Regions from separate parts of the Exiguobacterium sp. s39 genome, predicted to be linked through region 2. Evidence: a T-box and tRNA genes for the amino acid it is inferred to sense, from the RefSeq annotation. Region 2 holds a T-box; the other holds one or more tRNA genes.
The links. The T-box of region 2 lies ahead of ileS (isoleucine--tRNA ligase). A T-box ahead of a tRNA ligase gene usually reads a tRNA of that ligase, here a tRNA-Ile.

Region 1: it has a tRNA-Ile gene. The T-box ahead of ileS (isoleucine--tRNA ligase) is inferred to sense a tRNA for this amino acid. The anticodon was not compared.

The regions. Positions count from the first base shown of each region.
Region 1 is NZ_JACSNA010000001.1:199,400-208,252, reverse strand. It holds gene KNQ11_RS01045 (peptidoglycan D,D-transpeptidase FtsI family protein) at 119-2,191, opposite strand; gene KNQ11_RS01040 (superoxide dismutase) at 2,327-2,935, opposite strand; gene KNQ11_RS01035 (alpha-amylase) at 3,029-4,489, opposite strand; tRNA gene KNQ11_RS01030 (tRNA-Ile) at 4,606-4,679, opposite strand; tRNA gene KNQ11_RS01025 (tRNA-Met) at 4,691-4,764, opposite strand; gene KNQ11_RS01020 (Na/Pi cotransporter family protein) at 4,893-6,536, opposite strand; gene KNQ11_RS01015 (hypothetical protein) at 6,744-7,229, shown strand; gene ispG (flavodoxin-dependent (E)-4-hydroxy-3-methylbut-2-enyl-diphosphate synthase) at 7,397-8,506, shown strand; gene KNQ11_RS01005 (hypothetical protein) at 8,666-8,853, shown strand, end outside.
Region 2 is NZ_JACSNA010000001.1:1,371,527-1,380,379, forward strand. It holds gene ileS (isoleucine--tRNA ligase) at 1-2,364, opposite strand, end outside; T-box leader at 2,422-2,662, opposite strand; gene KNQ11_RS07305 (DivIVA domain-containing protein) at 2,663-3,184, opposite strand; gene KNQ11_RS07310 (YlmH family RNA-binding protein) at 3,210-3,980, opposite strand; gene KNQ11_RS07315 (YggT family protein) at 3,977-4,252, opposite strand; gene KNQ11_RS07320 (cell division protein SepF) at 4,255-4,581, opposite strand; gene KNQ11_RS07325 (YggS family pyridoxal phosphate-dependent enzyme) at 4,775-5,446, opposite strand; gene pgeF (peptidoglycan editing factor PgeF) at 5,433-6,209, opposite strand; gene ftsZ (cell division protein FtsZ) at 6,294-7,448, opposite strand; gene ftsA (cell division protein FtsA) at 7,496-8,800, opposite strand.

The DNA.
Region 1 (8,853 bases), 1.2 Mb from region 2:
AACGTAAAAGAATTGTAAAGGCGTGTTTTTTAGTGTTTACAATTCGAAATCCATTAGAAAAAAAGGTCAATGCAAACAAAAAAACGAGAGTGATTGCTCACTCTCGTTTTCCATCTAGTTAATTTGGCTTAGTTTGCCATGGTACGTCCTTCACATTGAAATACGCTTTGACAAGATCGTGACCAATTTTTGAGTTGACGGTTTCTTGTTCCATATAAGGAAGGAACACGGCCCATGCCATCTCTGGATTATCGTACGGTGCCCAGCCGACAAGGTTCGAGTTCAATGAACGAACTGGTTGTCCACTTCCATCACGTAAGGCGATTCCATCGTCACCATAGACACTAACCTGCGCTGTACCTGTTTTCGCAGCTGCATCAATACCGGTTTGTGCGATGATTTTTGCTGTACCACGCTCTCCTTTGACAACGCGATGTAATCCTTCACGAACATGATCAATGTTATCTTGACTGACTTCAATTCGATTCAAATAATTCGTCTTAAAGCTATAATCAACTTGTTTTGTCCCTTTTTCAATCGAATTCGACGCGAGAACTTCTTTTAAGAAGTGCGGCTGAACACGATAGCCACCGTTGGCAAGTGTTGAAATATATTGTGCGACTTGTAGCGGTGTAAAGGCATCATATTGTCCGATGACTCGGTCCATGAGTAAAGTGACACGGTCAGGTGTTCCTTGCACACCTTTTGCTTCGTACGGTAAATCTACACCCGTCGTCACTCCAAGCCCGAACTGACTGTAGTAATTCTGCATGATAGCAGCTGCTCCGTCCACACTCGCTCCGGCAATACCGTTACTTGGGTACTTCGCCATCCGCATTGCAATGTTGAACATATAAACGTTTGATGAACGCTCAAGTGCTGTTAAATCCGTAATTGGACCCATGTTGACATACGATCCTTTTTTCGTACCACCAATCGTGATCGGTGTATCGTTGATGACTTCGTTTTGACGAATAACACCCTCTTCGAGTCCCATCGCAACCGTTGCGCCTTTGATCGTCGAACCGATTTGAAGCGACGTCAATACATTATTGATTGCGACATCTGAGAACTTACCGGTTGCTGGATCCAACTTTTGACCAGACATCGCAAGAATCTCACCTGTCTGTGGATTCATGACGACGGCGTAACCTTCTTTTAGATAACGACTACCCATGCCACGTCCCATTTTAATGGCTTGTTGCATGATTTGGTCGACTTGTTTGTTGTATTCCGCATCCACGGTCAGAACGAGATCTTTACCGGACTCGCCTTCCTCGCGTTTTGGATCACCGACCGGCTCTCCATTGAACGTCTCATACACATCGTACGCTGGTTTCCCGCGCAGAAGATCTTCATACTGTTGTTCAAGGAATGATGTTCCGACACGGTCATTCAAGCTGTAACCTTTTGCTTTGAACTCAGCTTGTTGTTCTGCTGGAATCTTCGAGTACTTCCCGAAGATGTTCCGAAGTGTTCCTTCATATGGATAAGAACGCTCGTAGAACGGTTCCACCGATACACCTTTTAAATCTTCTAGATTTTCATCGATGATCGCCATTTCTTTTGCAGAAGCACCGAGTTTGACGAGTTGCGGATCAAGTGCGTATCCGACTTCCATGTTATGTTTGATCGCAATGACTTCCATCGTTTGATCGTCATAATCGATATCGTCTTTCGTAATCGCATCTAATCGGATTTGATCCTGTTCTGCGATTGATAGTTTACTTTGTGCCTCTGCTGAAGGATATTTCTGTTTGACGGCTTCTTGATAACGACGATCAGACTCTTTCGTGTTCGTCGCGATCCAGAAATCCTTAATATCACGTTCTGTGACTTTCCAATCTTTTTTAGGTAGATCAATGATTGCTGCAAGACGCTGTGCAATCTCAATGCGTTCATCGACTTTCGTCGTTTGTGCTCGACGGTAGACGATCGAGTATTTAGAAATCGTATCAACCAAAAGACGACCATCCCGGTCATAAATCTTTCCGCGTGGCACTTCATATTTTGATGCGATCATTTCTGTTTTTTGAACTTCCCGCGAAATTTTCTCACCATTGACGATTTGCACGACTCCTAAACGGAAAATCAAAATCGCAAACAATAAAAAAACGACGAAGAACATTAAATTCAGACGAAGCGGCAGATGATTACGCCGTCTTCCTCGTACGGTAATTCGTTTAGCCATGGCGTACTCCCCTATCGTTCAAAAGTCATCTTGTTTCATTATATAGAAGGAAACTTTCCATAACAACCTATCCCATCATTTTCCGCATTAAAAAAAGCGTATCGTTCACAATTGAACGATACGCTAGTTTTCACATTACTTCGCGTCAGCGTAAAGCTTCGCTACGTGATCCCAATCAACGACGTTGAAGAACGCATTGATGTAATCAGGACGACGGTTTTGGTAGTTGAGATAGTATGCGTGTTCCCAAACATCAAGACCGAGGATTGGTGTTTTGCCTTCCATGACTGGTGTATCTTGGTTTGGTGTCGAAACGACCGCCAATTTTCCACCGTCAACGATTAACCAAGCCCAACCTGAACCAAAACGAGTTGTTGCTGCTTTCGCGAATGCATCTTTGAATGCATCGAATGATCCGAATGCTTCGTCGATTGCTGTCGCGAGTTCGCCTGTTGGAGCAGCGCCATCGTTCTTCTTCAACAGTTTCCAGAAGAATGAGTGGTTCCAGTGACCGCCACCGTTGTTACGGACTGCAGTTTGAATGTTTGCTGGGAGAGCATCCAAGTTTTGAAGAAGTTCTTCAAGTGACTTTCCTTCATGTTCTGTACCCTCAAGCGCCGCATTCACGTTCGTGACATACGTGTTGTGGTGTTTCGTGTGGTGAATCTCCATCGTACGAGCATCGATATGTGGCTCAAGCGCATCATAAGCGTAGCCGAGTTCTGGTAATTCAAATTTTGACATGTTCATGTCCCCCTTTGTGCTATTTTCGAAAACTTCAATACCCTTTAAGACTAGCAAAAGAACCTGTGTTGACGCAAGTCAAGACCCTCGGATTTACTTGACTTCTCGTGGAGCAAAAACTGAGACACCACCACCTGGAACTGGGAAGACACCAAATCCTTCATCGTCGATCACGACAGGGTGATCTTGATGGTTCGTATAGTCGAACCATTCTTGGCCTGCCCGTTCTTCACCAACGAACATCCGTTTTTCACACATATCGGCATTCGACAATAAGACCGCACAGCCAGAGTTCTCAATTTCCTCAACTCCACGACGAACCCAACCGACACAATGTGGATCATCGAGATAATCTTCTTGCTCACCATATGCTTTGTGATACCGTGCATAGAGTAAAGCATCGATCATTTCTTTTTTCCCTTCTACCGGATGTGGTCCTTGCACTCCATAATAGTCACCGTAGAAGACACATGGGTAACCGTCTTTACGAAGTAAAATCGCCGCGTAAGCGTGTTGTTTGAACCAGTCATCCACCCACGACTCAAGTGATTCCCCCGGTTGAGAATCGTGATTGTCGACGAACGTGACGGCATTCGTCGGGTGTGATTCGACAAGGGTATCTGCAAACAATGTCGTCATATCAAACTCCTGTCCCAGCTTCGAAGCTTCATGGAACTTATAATGAAGCGGAACATCGAACAAATCGATCGTATAGTCGACGCTATCAAGGAAATGACGACAATCATCGAGATCTGATTTCCAGAACTCACCGACCATATAGAAGTCACCTTCACTTTTTTCAATCATTGATTTTGCGAATTCATGAACGAATTCATAGTTGATATGTTTGATGGCATCGAGTCGGAAACCTTGGCAATCAATTGTTTCTTGGAACCAATGTCCCCAGCGGATCATTTCTTCTCGGACTTCCGGGTGATTATAATCGATGTTCGCGAACATCAAATAGTCATAGTTTCCGAATTCATCATCGACTTGATCATTCCAATCTTTATTTTTACCGGAAATTTTAAAGACACCCGTCTTTTCTTCACGGGCATCAAAATCCGTTCCATTGAAAAATTCATGTGTCCAGATGAAATCTGAATATTTTCCGTTACGTCCTGGGAACGTAAACTTCGTCCAAGCTTCGATTTCAAACTCTTCTGAAATTTCTTTCGAACGATCTTCCGGATGGACTTCGACGACATTGATCGTCTCGAGTTCATCGGCTGCTGCTTTATGGTTCATGACGACATCAGCGTAAACAGCGATATCGTTCTCCCGAGCAACCTGGATCGCTTCGACGAGTTCATCTTTCGTACCGTATTTCGTACGGACCGTTCCTTTTTGATCAAATTCGCCTAAATCATAGACGTCATAGATGCCATATCCTGTATCTTCATCCGATTGACCTTTTGACGCCGGTGGAATCCACACGGACGTGATGCCGGCAGCACGTAATTCAGGCGCCCGCTCTTTCAAGCGTTGCCAGTGCTTCCCATCATTCTCTACATGCCACTCAAAAAACTGCATCATCGTATGGTTACGTTCCATCTCTCTTCGCTCTCCCTTAGTTACTATAGTATGAATATTATTACAATATCTTTACTATTCCCCGGGGGAACAAAAATAAACGCTTCCCGTTTTTCAACGAGAAGCGTTCTACTGAATGGACCCTGCAGGGCTCGAACCTGCGACCGGACGGTTATGAGCCGTCAGCTCTAACCAGCTGAGCTAAGGGTCCTTAAGTAATAGTAGCGGCGGAGGGAGTCGAACCCACGACCTCACGGGTATGAACCGTACGCTCTAGCCAGCTGAGCTACACCGCCATGATGTATGTTTCTTACTCTTACTAGATTACGAGATGTGGCGAAACTTGTCAATATGCTATTTCAAAAAAATAAACAGCTGATTTCATTTTTTTGAAATCAGCCGTCATAAGAAAATCGTATTTCACTTAGTTCGTTAAAGCCGTCCGCTGTTCAAGGACGAGATCCGTGATGTTGACAGCGTGATCGCCAATTCGTTCGAGGTTTGACAAGAGATCGACGAAGATCATCCCTGCTTGTCCCGTACATTCGCCAGCGTTAACACGAAGGACGTGATGCTTCCGGAATGACCGTTCGAGTGCATCGAGTTTACCTTCGAGTTCTAGAACTTTGCGAGCTCGTGTGACATCATCCTCTTCGACAGCGCGTACGGCACAATCGACGATTTCTTGCGTCAAGGCATACATGTCATCAAGCTCTTTCTTCGCAGCTGATGTGAACTGAATTCTGTTGACGATTTGGAAATCGACTAATTCAACGATGTTTTCGACGTGGTCACCGATTCGTTCGAAATCATTGACAGCGTGCATCAGTAACGAGTGTTCATTTGATTCACGCTCTGATAAATCATGTGCCGCTACTTTAACGAGATAACTCGTGACTTCTGTATTTAAATGGTTGATCGCATATTCAATCTGCTCTGATTCTGAAACATCTTTCTTATCATGCGATTGCGTGTAACGGTGCGCTTTTGCAAGTGCGTCTTTCGAGAATTCTCCCATTCGCAATACTTCGAGCTTTGCTTGATTCAAAGCAAGTGCCGAAGATTGGTTCAAGATGTTCTGATCGAGATGACGCGGTTTCGAATCAATCGTCGTATCCGTACCCGGTACGATTTTTTGTACAAGCCATGCGATTTGCGCAATGAACCAACATTGAATCAACGTATTGACGACATTGAATGTTCCATGTGCAAAGGCGATTTGCATTTTTGGACCTAAATCAAGCGCGCCTGTGATCCACGTAATGAAGCTTGAGAAGATTGGTAATGCAATCAGGAACAATACTGTTCCGATAATGTTGAAGATGACGTGTGCCGCTGCTGTCCGTTTAGCTGCAATCGACGCACCAAGTGCTGCAAGTACTGCTGTGATCGTTGTTCCGATGTTATCACCGAACAAGACCGGAAGTGCCGCTTTGATATCGATCATGCCACCAGCGTACAACTCTTGTAAGATGCCGATCGTTGCTGACGACGACTGGACAAGAACAGTAAAGATCGTTCCGACGAATACACCAAGCAATGGATTATCCGACATCGATACCGTCAACTCACGGAACCAGACACTTGACTCAAGTGGAGCCATTCCGTCGCCCATCAATGTCAAACCATAGAACAATGCACCGAAGCCGAAGAAAATCTGTCCGATGTATTGAACCCGTTCTTTATTGAAGAAGAAGATCAAGAAAGCACCAATTGCGATTGCTGGAAGCGCAGCTTCCTTGACGTTAAAGCCGATGATGAAAGCCGTAATCGTTGTTCCGATGTTAGCCCCCATGACGACTCCGATTGCCTGTCGTAAATTCATCAGACCCGCACTAACGAGTCCGACAACGATGACGGTCGTCCCTGACGACGACTGTATCAAAATCGTGACGACGATACCCGCTAGGATACCTAACAGTGGATTTGTCGTATATTTATCGAGGATATAACGTAATCGGTCTCCTGCTGTTTTTTGGAGCCCATCTCCCATATACTTAATACCGAATAGGAAAATCCCGAGTCCACCTATGAAGGTGAAAATCATTTCCTGCAAATCATAGTTCATCTTGCCAGCTCCTTTATTTCATGTGGATTGATGTGTTTGTAAAGTTTATTTTCTCAACTCCCCCATTATGTAAAGGTCTGTTGAACTTGTAAATAGTTTTTGAGACATCCGTTTGTTAAGGTTTTATTAATCTGTACCATAACACAAAAACCCTTTATTACCAACAAAAATTAAAAAATTAAAATCTGTTATAAAACAGTGGAAAGAGTGATTCACTTGTCATTTTTACGTCAACTGATTAATTACTTACAAACTTCTTTAATTCCAAATCGTCCGTTTTTGCGTCTTCGTTTGGCAGATGTTTCCCTTTATTTTTGTGGATTAGCTTGGATTTCATTTTGGACGACGGTCATTGATTCCTTCTTTTTACAAAAAAACATCCCGATCATCGTTTGGTTCATCCTTCATTTCATCTTTATCGCAATCGCTGTATTACTTTACGTATTGTTTATGGCGTATCTAACGAAGGGGTTCGTCCGATTGTTACTTCCCCGTCCGTGGGCATATCGCCAAACGTTTCCTTATACGGTTGCAACGAATCTCTGGTCTTTCCCACTCGGTATGCTTCTATACCAACTCGATTACCCTCGCTTCGGAATCGGGATACTCGTAATCGGACACTTCGTCTACACATTAGTACCATTATGGATTGCCCGTTCCTCAAAGCCACGCGCTTCACGTAAACCTCAATGAGTATTAAAATCAGGCGTCCGACGGATTGACGGACGCCCTTCTTTCATTAAACAATTGTAAATGTTCAATTTTCGTTCTTGTTTCTCGATTTTTAGGGAATAGTTCGATATGATAGAAAAGGTAAACATAAACAATATGGCGGTATGCCACAAAAGGAGATTTTCGATATGCCGAAAATGGTCCATCGCTCTAAGACTCGTCCCGTTCGTGTAGGGGACCTTGTCATTGGTGGAAATAATGAAGTCATCATCCAAAGTATGACGACAACTAAAACACACGACGTCGAAGCGACAGTCGCTGAAATCCTACGTCTTGAAGAAGCTGGTTGCCAAATCGTCCGCGTCGCTTGTCCGGAAGAACGTGATGCGCTCGCACTTGCAGAAATCAAAAGCCGAATCAACATTCCGCTTGTCGTAGACATCCACTTCAACTATAAACTTGCGCTTATGGCAATCGAAGCTGGCGTCGATAAAATCCGGATCAACCCGGGTAACATCGGTCGTCGCGAAAAGGTAGAAGCCGTCGTTACAGCAGCAAAAGCGAAAAACATTCCGATTCGTATCGGAGTAAACGCTGGTTCACTTGAAAAGCATATTCTTGAAAAATATGGCTATCCAACTGCTCGTGGTATGGTCGAAAGTGCTTTGCACCATATTAAGATCCTCGAAGACCTCGACTTCCATGACATCATCGTCTCGCTTAAAGCATCAGACGTACAGTTGGCGCTTGAAGCGTATCAGCTCGCTTCTGAATCATTCGACTATCCACTTCACGTCGGGATTACGGAATCTGGTCCACTTCGCTCTGGTTCATTAAAATCAGCAGCGGGACTTGGCGCGATCTTGTCACGCGGAATCGGAAATACAGTTCGTGTATCTCTTTCAGCGGACCCTGTCGAAGAAGTAAAAGTCGCAAAAGAAGTCTTGAAATCATTTGGTCTCGCAGCGAACGCAGCGACATTGATCTCATGTCCAACATGTGGTCGGATCGAAATCGATTTAATGTCAATCGCTGCAGAAATCGAAGACTATATCGAAAACATCCAAGCGAACATCAAAGTTGCGGTTCTCGGATGTGCGGTCAACGGTCCTGGTGAAGCACGTGAAGCTGATATCGGTATCGCTGGTGCACGAAACGAAGGATTGTTATTCCGTCACGGAGAAATCATCCGTAAAGTACCGGAAGCAACGATGGTCGAAGAATTGAAGAAAGAGATCGATGCGATCGTTCTCGAAAAACAGGCTGAAAAAGAAGCCGAAAAAGCGAACCATGCATAAGTTGAAGACTCCTCCCTCGCGAGGAGTCTTTTTTCGTATCTCGATTTCGACTATGTTATACTAAGTGAAGAAAAATTTTTAGAACGTGGGTGACTGTAAATGAAAATTGGAATTGACATCGATGGAACGATCACACATCCATCCTCTTGCTTCACTTACATGAATAAATATCTCGGAACGTCGATTGACTTCAATCAGGCGTCCGAGTATGAATTGCATACGTATACCGATATGAATCAAATCGAATTTTGGGACTACATGGTGAACTCCGGTCACGAGACCGGCATTTATCGTGAATCCATCCCTCAAGAACATGTTCGCCACCACCTATGGAATTTGCGGAAGCA
Region 2 (8,853 bases):
TGAGACTTCGACCGTTTTCGGAAGGTCTGTCAGGAAGATACTCTTCGTTTCAACAGCTGGTACGAATTCCCATGCTTCGTCTGCTGTGTGTGGCAAGACAGGTGCCATCAATTGCAACAAGGCAACGACTGTATCATACATGACCGTCTGAACCGCACGACGCGATGTCGCGTCTGCTTTTTCGATATACAGGATATCTTTCGTGTAATCGAGGTAGAACGACGACAAATCAAGGACACAGAAGTTATGGAGCAATTGATAGACCGACATGAAGTCGTACGCATCATAAGCCGCTTTTACTTTTCCAACAAGTTGGTCCAGTTTCGTACGCATGAAACGATCTGACTCTGGTAAGTCTTCAAATGCGACGCGGTGCATCGCAGGATCGAATTGATCCAAGTTTCCGAGGAGGAAACGAACCGTGTTCCGGATTTTACGATATGATTCTGAGACTTGTTTGAAGTTATCCATCGATGCTCGGACATCAGCTTGATAATCGACTGATGCCACCCACAAGCGAAGGATCTCTGCTCCAAATTGTTGCATGACTTGAATCGGTGCAATCGTGTTACCGATCGATTTCGACATCTTGCGACCTTGACCATCCAGAACGAATCCGTGACTGACGACCGCTTTGTATGGTGCTTTTCCTGTCGTTGCGACGGCTGTCGATAGCGATGAGTTGAACCAACCACGATATTGGTCAGATCCTTCAAGATAGAGATCCGCTGGACGTGTCAATTCAGGACGTGTCGCAAGGACACCGGCATGTGATGAACCAGAATCGAACCAGACATCCATGATGTCCGTTTCTTTTTTGAAGATACCGTTCGGGCTTGCTGGATGTGTGAATCCTTCAGGAAGCAAGTCGACTGCTTCGCGCTCATACCAGACATTTGATCCGTGAGCTGCAAATAGATTCGCGATATGATCAATCGTTTCTGGTGTGACGATTTCCGTTCCATCTTCAGCGTAGAAGATTGGAAGTGGAACGCCCCAAGCACGTTGACGTGAGATGACCCAGTCGCCGCGGTCTTTGAACATGTTGTGGAGACGTGTTTCCCCCCACTCTGGTACCCACTGGACGCCTTTGATCTCATCAAGGATTTCCGCACGGAAGTCTTTGATTGAAGCGAACCACTGTGGTGTTGCCCGGAAAATGACCGGTTTTTTCGTCCGCCAGTCATGTGGATACGAGTGTTTGATGAACGATAGTTTCAAGAGTGCACCGGCTTCTTCGAGGGCAAGACCGATTTCTTTATTCGCATCTTCATAGAACATGCCTTCGAATCCAGGTGCTTCTGCTGTCATGATCCCTTTATCGTCGACTGGGCAAAGGACGTCAAGACCGTAAGCTTGACCGATGTGGAAGTCATCTTCCCCGTGACCTGGAGCCGTATGAACGACACCTGTCGCTTCCGCTGTAACGTGATCGCCAAGCATGACGAGTGATTCACGGTCGTACAGTGGATGTTTTGCTTTCATGTATTCGAAATCCGCACCATTAAAGACACGTCCGACTGTTGCATCTTCCCATCCGAGTGCTTCGATGACTTCAGGAACAAGTGTTTCCGCTACGATATAGCCTTTTCCTTGATACTCGATCCGCGCATACGTTAATTCCGCACTGACAGAGATTCCGAGGTTCGCTGGAATCGTCCATGGTGTCGTCGTCCAGATGACGAAATGATCCGTCGGCTCTAAGATGTTTTTTCCGTCCATGACTTGGAACGCGACATAGATGGCAGCTGACCGTTTATCTTGATATTCGATTTCTGCTTCAGCTAATGCCGATTCAGAAGACGGTGACCAATAGACCGGTTTCTTCCCTTTGTAGATATAGCCTTTGTTCGCCATATCGCCGAATAAACGAATTTGAGCTGCTTCAAATTCTGGTTGAAGAGTGATGTATGGGTTGTCATAGTCACCGAGAACGCCGAGACGTTTGAATTGTTCGCGTTGGTGATCGACTTGTTCCAGCGCATATTTCGCACATAATTCACGGAATTCTGCGACCGTCATCGATTTACGATCAACACCGGCTTTTTGAAGTGCTGTTTCAATCGGTAATCCGTGTGTGTCCCAACCAGGCACGTATGGAGACTGGAAGCCATTCATCGATTTATAACGAACGATGATGTCTTTTAAGACTTTGTTTAATCCGTGACCCATATGGATGTCACCATTCGCATACGGAGGACCATCGTGGAGGATGAACGTTGGCTTTCCAGCGTTTTTTTCCTGGACCGCAGCGTAGAGATTCATCTCTTCCCATCGTGCTTGCATATCTGGTTCACGTTTTGGCAAGTTGCCTCGCATTAAAAACTCCGTTTTCATCATCAATAAGGTTTCTTTGTAATCCATCTGACTATCTCTCACCTTTCGCTTTAAAAGTACAAAAAAAGCCAAGCTCATCCCTGAGATAGGGACGAGCTTGGCTGAACTCGCGGTACCACCCTACTAATCCCGCTCGCCATTTTGACGACGCAGGACCGCTTAAGAACTCGATAACGGGAGTGAGCCGGCATGACTTACTGTTCAGCGAACGTTCAGTCATGCACTCCAAGGGGATACCCCATCTTTTTCGTTGCTCGGGCTTCCACCATTCCCCGATTCGCTGTCAACCGTCCAAGATGCGACGTGTCCTTGTCATTGATTTTATTTATACGACATCGTCGTCATTATACGCAACTGCTGGAACATCGTCAAGCGCTCCACGAGAAGAGAAATCAAACGCATCCCAGTCATGGCTCGTCAATAATTCCATCTGCGCATCGATCAATACTTTGAATCGATTACGATAGAGTTCGATTTTTTTGCGCATTTGCTCTACTTCGAAGTCCGTCCGTTGTGCCCGGCGTTGCGCTGCATCTTGCAACTGCTCTGCTTCACGTTCTGCTTGCTTTAGGATCAAGCTCGCTTCTTTTGAAGCATTGGCTTTGACTTCTTCAGCTGCTTCCTGTGCGACGATGATCGATTTATTCAATGTTTCTTCCATCGAACTGAAGTAATCAACGCGTGCTTGCATGTTTTGGATGACTTCCTGTTGTTGACGATTCTCACGTAACAACAATTCAAAATCCTTGATGACTTGATCTAGGAATTCGTTCACTTCATCTTCGTCATAGCCGCGAAACTTTCGTGTGAACTCCTTATTATGAATATCGAGTGGCGTTAATGGCATGATGAATTCCTCCTCCGCATTTATCTTATCCTTTTAAAATACCGTATTGTAGCTTGATCCGGTCACGTTTCGTTGATCCGAGGATTGCAATCAACTTGACGCGTCCTGTTCCACGCAAGGAAAGCAAGTCGCCTTCTTCTAGCATGAAGCTCGAATCATCCACTACTTTATAATTGACCTTACTTTCACCTTGTTTAATGAGCGTCTGTGCTTTTTGACGCGAGAAGCCGAGAATTTCACTCACGACCGTATCGAACCGAAGTGAACTGACGAACCCAAGTGTCTCTTCCCACTCTTGATCCTTCACTTTCAAACGGTCTTCCGCCTCAACACGCGAAAGACGAATCTTCGTCTTCCCTGCTCGTTCGACGTTTGCTTCGATATAGGTCGCGACTTCGTCCGCGACGGCAAACTGTACTTGATCCTGAATGATGACGTCGCCGAATTTAGCTCGTTTCAATCCGACGTTCAATAATGTACCGGTGACTTGACGATGAGAAAGTTCAACGAATTTAGTAGGATAATGAATGCGATAGATGGAAATGTCAAAGTCATCCGCGTTGTATTCATAATAATCTGGTGCGAGGATTGCCCGTTTACGTTCAGCGCCTTCGAAACCGCCCTCAAAAAAGAGGGCGCATTTCGAACCGACGAGTTCTTGTGTGATTTGTTGTTCACGTGGATCTAGGAAATCCGTTAATTTGAACGTATAGGTCGCTTCCACATGATCGATCCAGTTCAAGACTGAATCGACGAATTCCCGCTCGCTTCCACGATAATGATCGTATACGCTCATACTAAAAAGATTGCTCGGATACCCGATTGAGCCAAGTTCAAGACGAGGAAGGCTACAATCGGCGAGATATCCAGCATGCCCCCGATAGGCGGGATGATACGACGGAAGGGCGCTAGGAATGGCTCGACTAACATCGCGAGCACTTGTCCGAATTTAGAATCACGGGCATTCGGGAACCACGAAAGCAGGATATAAACGATCATGACGTAACTGTAATACTGTAATAACGTACTTAATGTACGACCAATCGCGTACATCACTTGAGAATCCATACTTACCACCCCTTATGATTAATATCATCTTCTCCAAGAAGATTCGAGATGCTACCAGCTAACTCGACATTGTTCGGAACACAGAGGAGGGTATTCTGACTGATCGTCGTAATCGTTCCATCGAGAGCGAAGACGACACCAGATAAGAAATTGATCATCTGTCGTGATTGATCTTTTGACATACGCTGCATATTGACGATGACAGCACGGTTCTGACGAAGATGTTCCCCGATTTCCTGGGCTTCGTTGAAGACACGTGGTTCACTCAAGATGACTTGCGATTTCGTTTTTTTCGTCGCATGAAGCGGCACGATATTCGATTGTCTCACGCTGTCCTCCTTTTGAGTAACACTTGGGGTAGATTCCTCGTAATACTCTTCGTACTCTTGTTGTGAAGCACCTCTACCTTTATTTATTGTAGCATCATTTTCATATTCAAGTTCATCTAAATCGTCGCTGTTGCCGAGAAATAGATTTTGCATTTTTGATTTAAAACCCATATCCATTCTCCCTTCTTCTCGTTTAGGTGTGAACGAGCGTTGTCCCGATTCGGACGAACGTCGCCCCTTCTTCGATGGCGATCTCAAAATCCGATGACATTCCCATAGATAACTCCGTACATGGAGCATACGACAATTTTTTCGCCTTGACCTCTTCTTGCAATGTTTTTAATGACCGGAATACCTCACGGATACGCGTCGTATCTTCCGTTAACGGTGCCATCGTCATCAGTCCGATGACACGAATCGCTGGATACTGACCGATTTCATGTAAGAACGACGGTACATCCTCAGGCGCGATGCCTTGCTTCGATTCTTCTCCCGAAACGTTGACTTGAATGAAACAATCAATGATTCGGTCCGTTCGTTTATTGATCTCTTCCGCCAAATGAAGACGGTCAAGAGAATGCAGCACGTCAATGGCATCGATGATCTGACGAACTTTACGCGTTTGTAGCGTACCGATGAAGTGCCATGTACAGGCGGTTCGTCCGAGCTCTGCCTGTTTTTCGAGCAATCCATCCGGACGATTTTCACCGAGATGGGTCACACCTGCTGCTAATAATTCAGAAGCAACTTGACTTGAGACTGATTTCGTCACGCCAATCAACTGTACCTGCTTTTCTGAAGAACTCTTTTCACTCGCTTGTTTCATTCGTTTCGTAACCTCTTGTACATTATCAAGAATTGACATCCAATGACTCCTTTACGATCAAACTTGCAAAGCGACCACCGTGGTCGCCGTGGCGATAAGAGAAGTAATCTTCCGCCTGACAGTGTGTACATAGACCTGAGTCAAGGACATCACCCACTCCACAACGCTCAGCTAGCGCAGCGTTCGTTTTTTGTAGCGATAACATCGCTTTTCCATCTTCCTTGCGTATGTAAGGAGACTCATCGAGTTCAAGCGCATCGATTGCATCGATGACGGGTTGATCGACTTCGTAACAACAATCACGGATCGATGGACCAATGACCATTTGAATCGATGAACGACTCGCACCCGCACGTTCCATTTGCTTGACTGTTTCCTCGACGATATTGCCGACAGTTCCGCGCCAACCGGCGTGCGTATTCGCGATGATTCCTGTCGTCGGGTCACAGAAGACAAGCGGCACACAGTCAGCGAAGAGCATCATCAATAGAACATTCGAATCGGTCGTCACCAATCCATCTGTACCCGGAATCGCTGTTTCGTAATCCAAAGCACCGCGCCCAGAGTCAAGTGTCGTCACCTGTTCAACGTGATTTCCGTGAACTTGCTGTGCCCAAATCGAGTTCTCGAGAGATAGATCAAGCTGACGTGCGATGACTTGTCGGTTCTGGATGACACCATCGCGATCATCGTTGACATGTAACCCTAAATTTCCATTTTCATGAGGGGCAGCGAACTTCGTCGTAAAGGCGGCGCGTACGGTACCTGTCGGTGTATCCCATTTGATCCATTGTCCAAACATGTTCATGCCTCCTTTGATTTTAAAAAAAGAGGCGCCGCTTTCGCGACACCTCATCGTTTAGCAGTCGTGTCACTGGAACATCGATCAACGATTATTCCGGCGAAGGAAAGATGGAATATCCATCGTTTCTTCGACATCTGGCGCTTTAGCCGGTTCAGGATTCGAGCTGACAGGTGTCTCTTCGACTTGTGGTTTAGACTCCTCTGTTGGTGGTGGAGTCGCTTGTTTTTTCTTCAAGAGGTTTTTCATCATCTCTTGTGCAGATGGAATTTCGAAATCGAGTGGTTCGTTTTCGAATTCCGTTGCGATGACTGTGACGATAATTTCATCTTCTAGGTTATCGTTGATGACAGAACCGAAGATCAAGTTGACTTCCTCATCGGCTGCACTCTGAACGATTTGTGCGGCTTCCGTCACTTCGTACAAGCTGAGGTTCGCACTACCCGTGATGTTCATAAGGACACCTTTCGCGCCTTCGATCGATGTCTCAAGCAACGGACTCGAAATCGCTTTTTTCGCTGCTTCCGTCGCGCGGTGTTCGCCTGTTGCGACACCTACACCCATCAAAGCAGAACCTTTTTCCGTCATGATCGTCTTCACATCAGCGAAGTCAAGGTTGATAAGACCAGGTACGGCGATCAAGTCAGTGATACCTTGTACACCTTGACGCAAGACATTATCCGCTTCTTTAAACGCTTCAAGCATTGGTGTGTTTCGATCGACGATTTCAAGTAACTTATCGTTCGGAATGACGATCAACGTATCGACTTTTTCTTTGAAGTTCTGGACACCTGAAACAGCATGTTGCATCCGTTTACGTCCTTCGAACATGAATGGTTTTGTAACGACACCGACTGTCAATGCACCGATCTCTTTTGAAATCTCCGCGATGACAGGAGCTGCTCCTGTACCAGTTCCGCCACCCATCCCCGCTGTGACGAAGACCATGTCAGCGCCAGAAAGGATTTCCGTTAATTGCTCACGGCTCTCTTCCGCCGCTTTTTTACCGATTTCCGGATTGGCACCTGCACCGAGACCACGTGTCAATTTAGCACCGAGTTGTAGTTTTACGTCAGCTTGTGACATGTTCAATGCCTGCGCATCCGTGTTTACTGCGATGAATTCTACGCCTTGGACACCGTGTTCAATCATTCGGTTGACGGCGTTCGAACCGCCACCACCTACACCGATGACCTTGATTTTTGCTACTTGGTCCATCATTTCATCAAAATGCAACATAAAAAGGGCCCCCTAATATTTTTTACTCATTGGATTTTTTGTAGGCATTAACCAAAGAATTTCTCAAAGAAACTGCTGAATGACTTTTTCTCTTTTGGAGGCTGTTCACGTGTCGACCGTTCTTCTCGAACAGGTGTCGCTTGTTCGTTCATGAGCAGTGCATCCTGTTCACGTCCGTGTGCTACGACTTCCTTCTCTTCCGCTCGGTCGAAACCTGATTTCGATACGGCGCTTCTTGAAAGTACATAACGTAACATACCAGCTGCGACGGCATACTTCGGATGACGAATACCAAGACTAGCAGGTTGATAGACATTGACGCTCTGCTTGAAGATTCGTTTCCCGAGCTGGTCGATTCCCGGTAATGAAGAACTTCCGCCACACAAGATTAAACCGCTGTTCATATGAGCATATCCGGCTTGCGTCATTCGTTTTTGAATCATCTCGAAGATTTCCTCAAGTCGCGCTTCTAACACGAAACCGATTTCTGATTGTGGCTCGAAACGATGTTCCCCGTTGATCGTGACGTAAGAAACTTTCTCTTCCGGATCACCGAGTGCTTCAAGGGCAACACCGTATTCTTCTTTTGCGAGCTTCGCATCTTGATATTTACAATTCATCTTATACGTCAAATCACGTGTCAGATGATCGCCACCGTATGGCAACGTCGTCGAGTAGACGAGGTCATTCTTTTCATAAATGGAAAGTGTCGTCGTCTCATGTCCGATGTCGATGATTCCAACACCGAGTTCGAGTTCATCAATCGATGCTGCGATTCTAGATACCGCTAAACTCTCCAGCACATATCCAGCAAGCTCTAAACCAGCCCGTTCAATGGAACGTTTAATGCTATGTAGGATCGTCTTTGCTCCGATGATGAGCTTCCCTGTTACTTCGAGACGATAACCAATCATTCCTCTAGGATCAGTGATCTCCGTTTGCTGATCGACCGTAAACGTCTTTGGCAGAACATCGACAACACTGAGTTCGTTTGGAATTCGCATGACCATCGCAGAATGCAGAACATCTTTCACGTCATCATCCGTGATTTCATTGTCCTCACCTTTGATTGATGTCATCCCCTGGCAATCCTTCACTTGAATGTGTTCGCCAGAGATAGCAACATATACTTCACCAATTGGTTCACCAAGTGTACGTTCCACTTCCGTGACCGCTTGTTTAATGGCATGTACCGTTTGATCGATGTCAACGATGACACCTCGTTTAACACCCGCGGATGGTGCAGAACCTTCAGCAAGAACGTTCAGCGTTCCACCAAGTAGTTCACCGACGATGAGTTTCACCTCCGATGTCCCTATGTCGAGTGCGGCAATCGTACCTTTCGTTTCCATGGGAGTGACACCTCCACTTTCATAATACTAATCCTTTTTATTCCTAATTATAT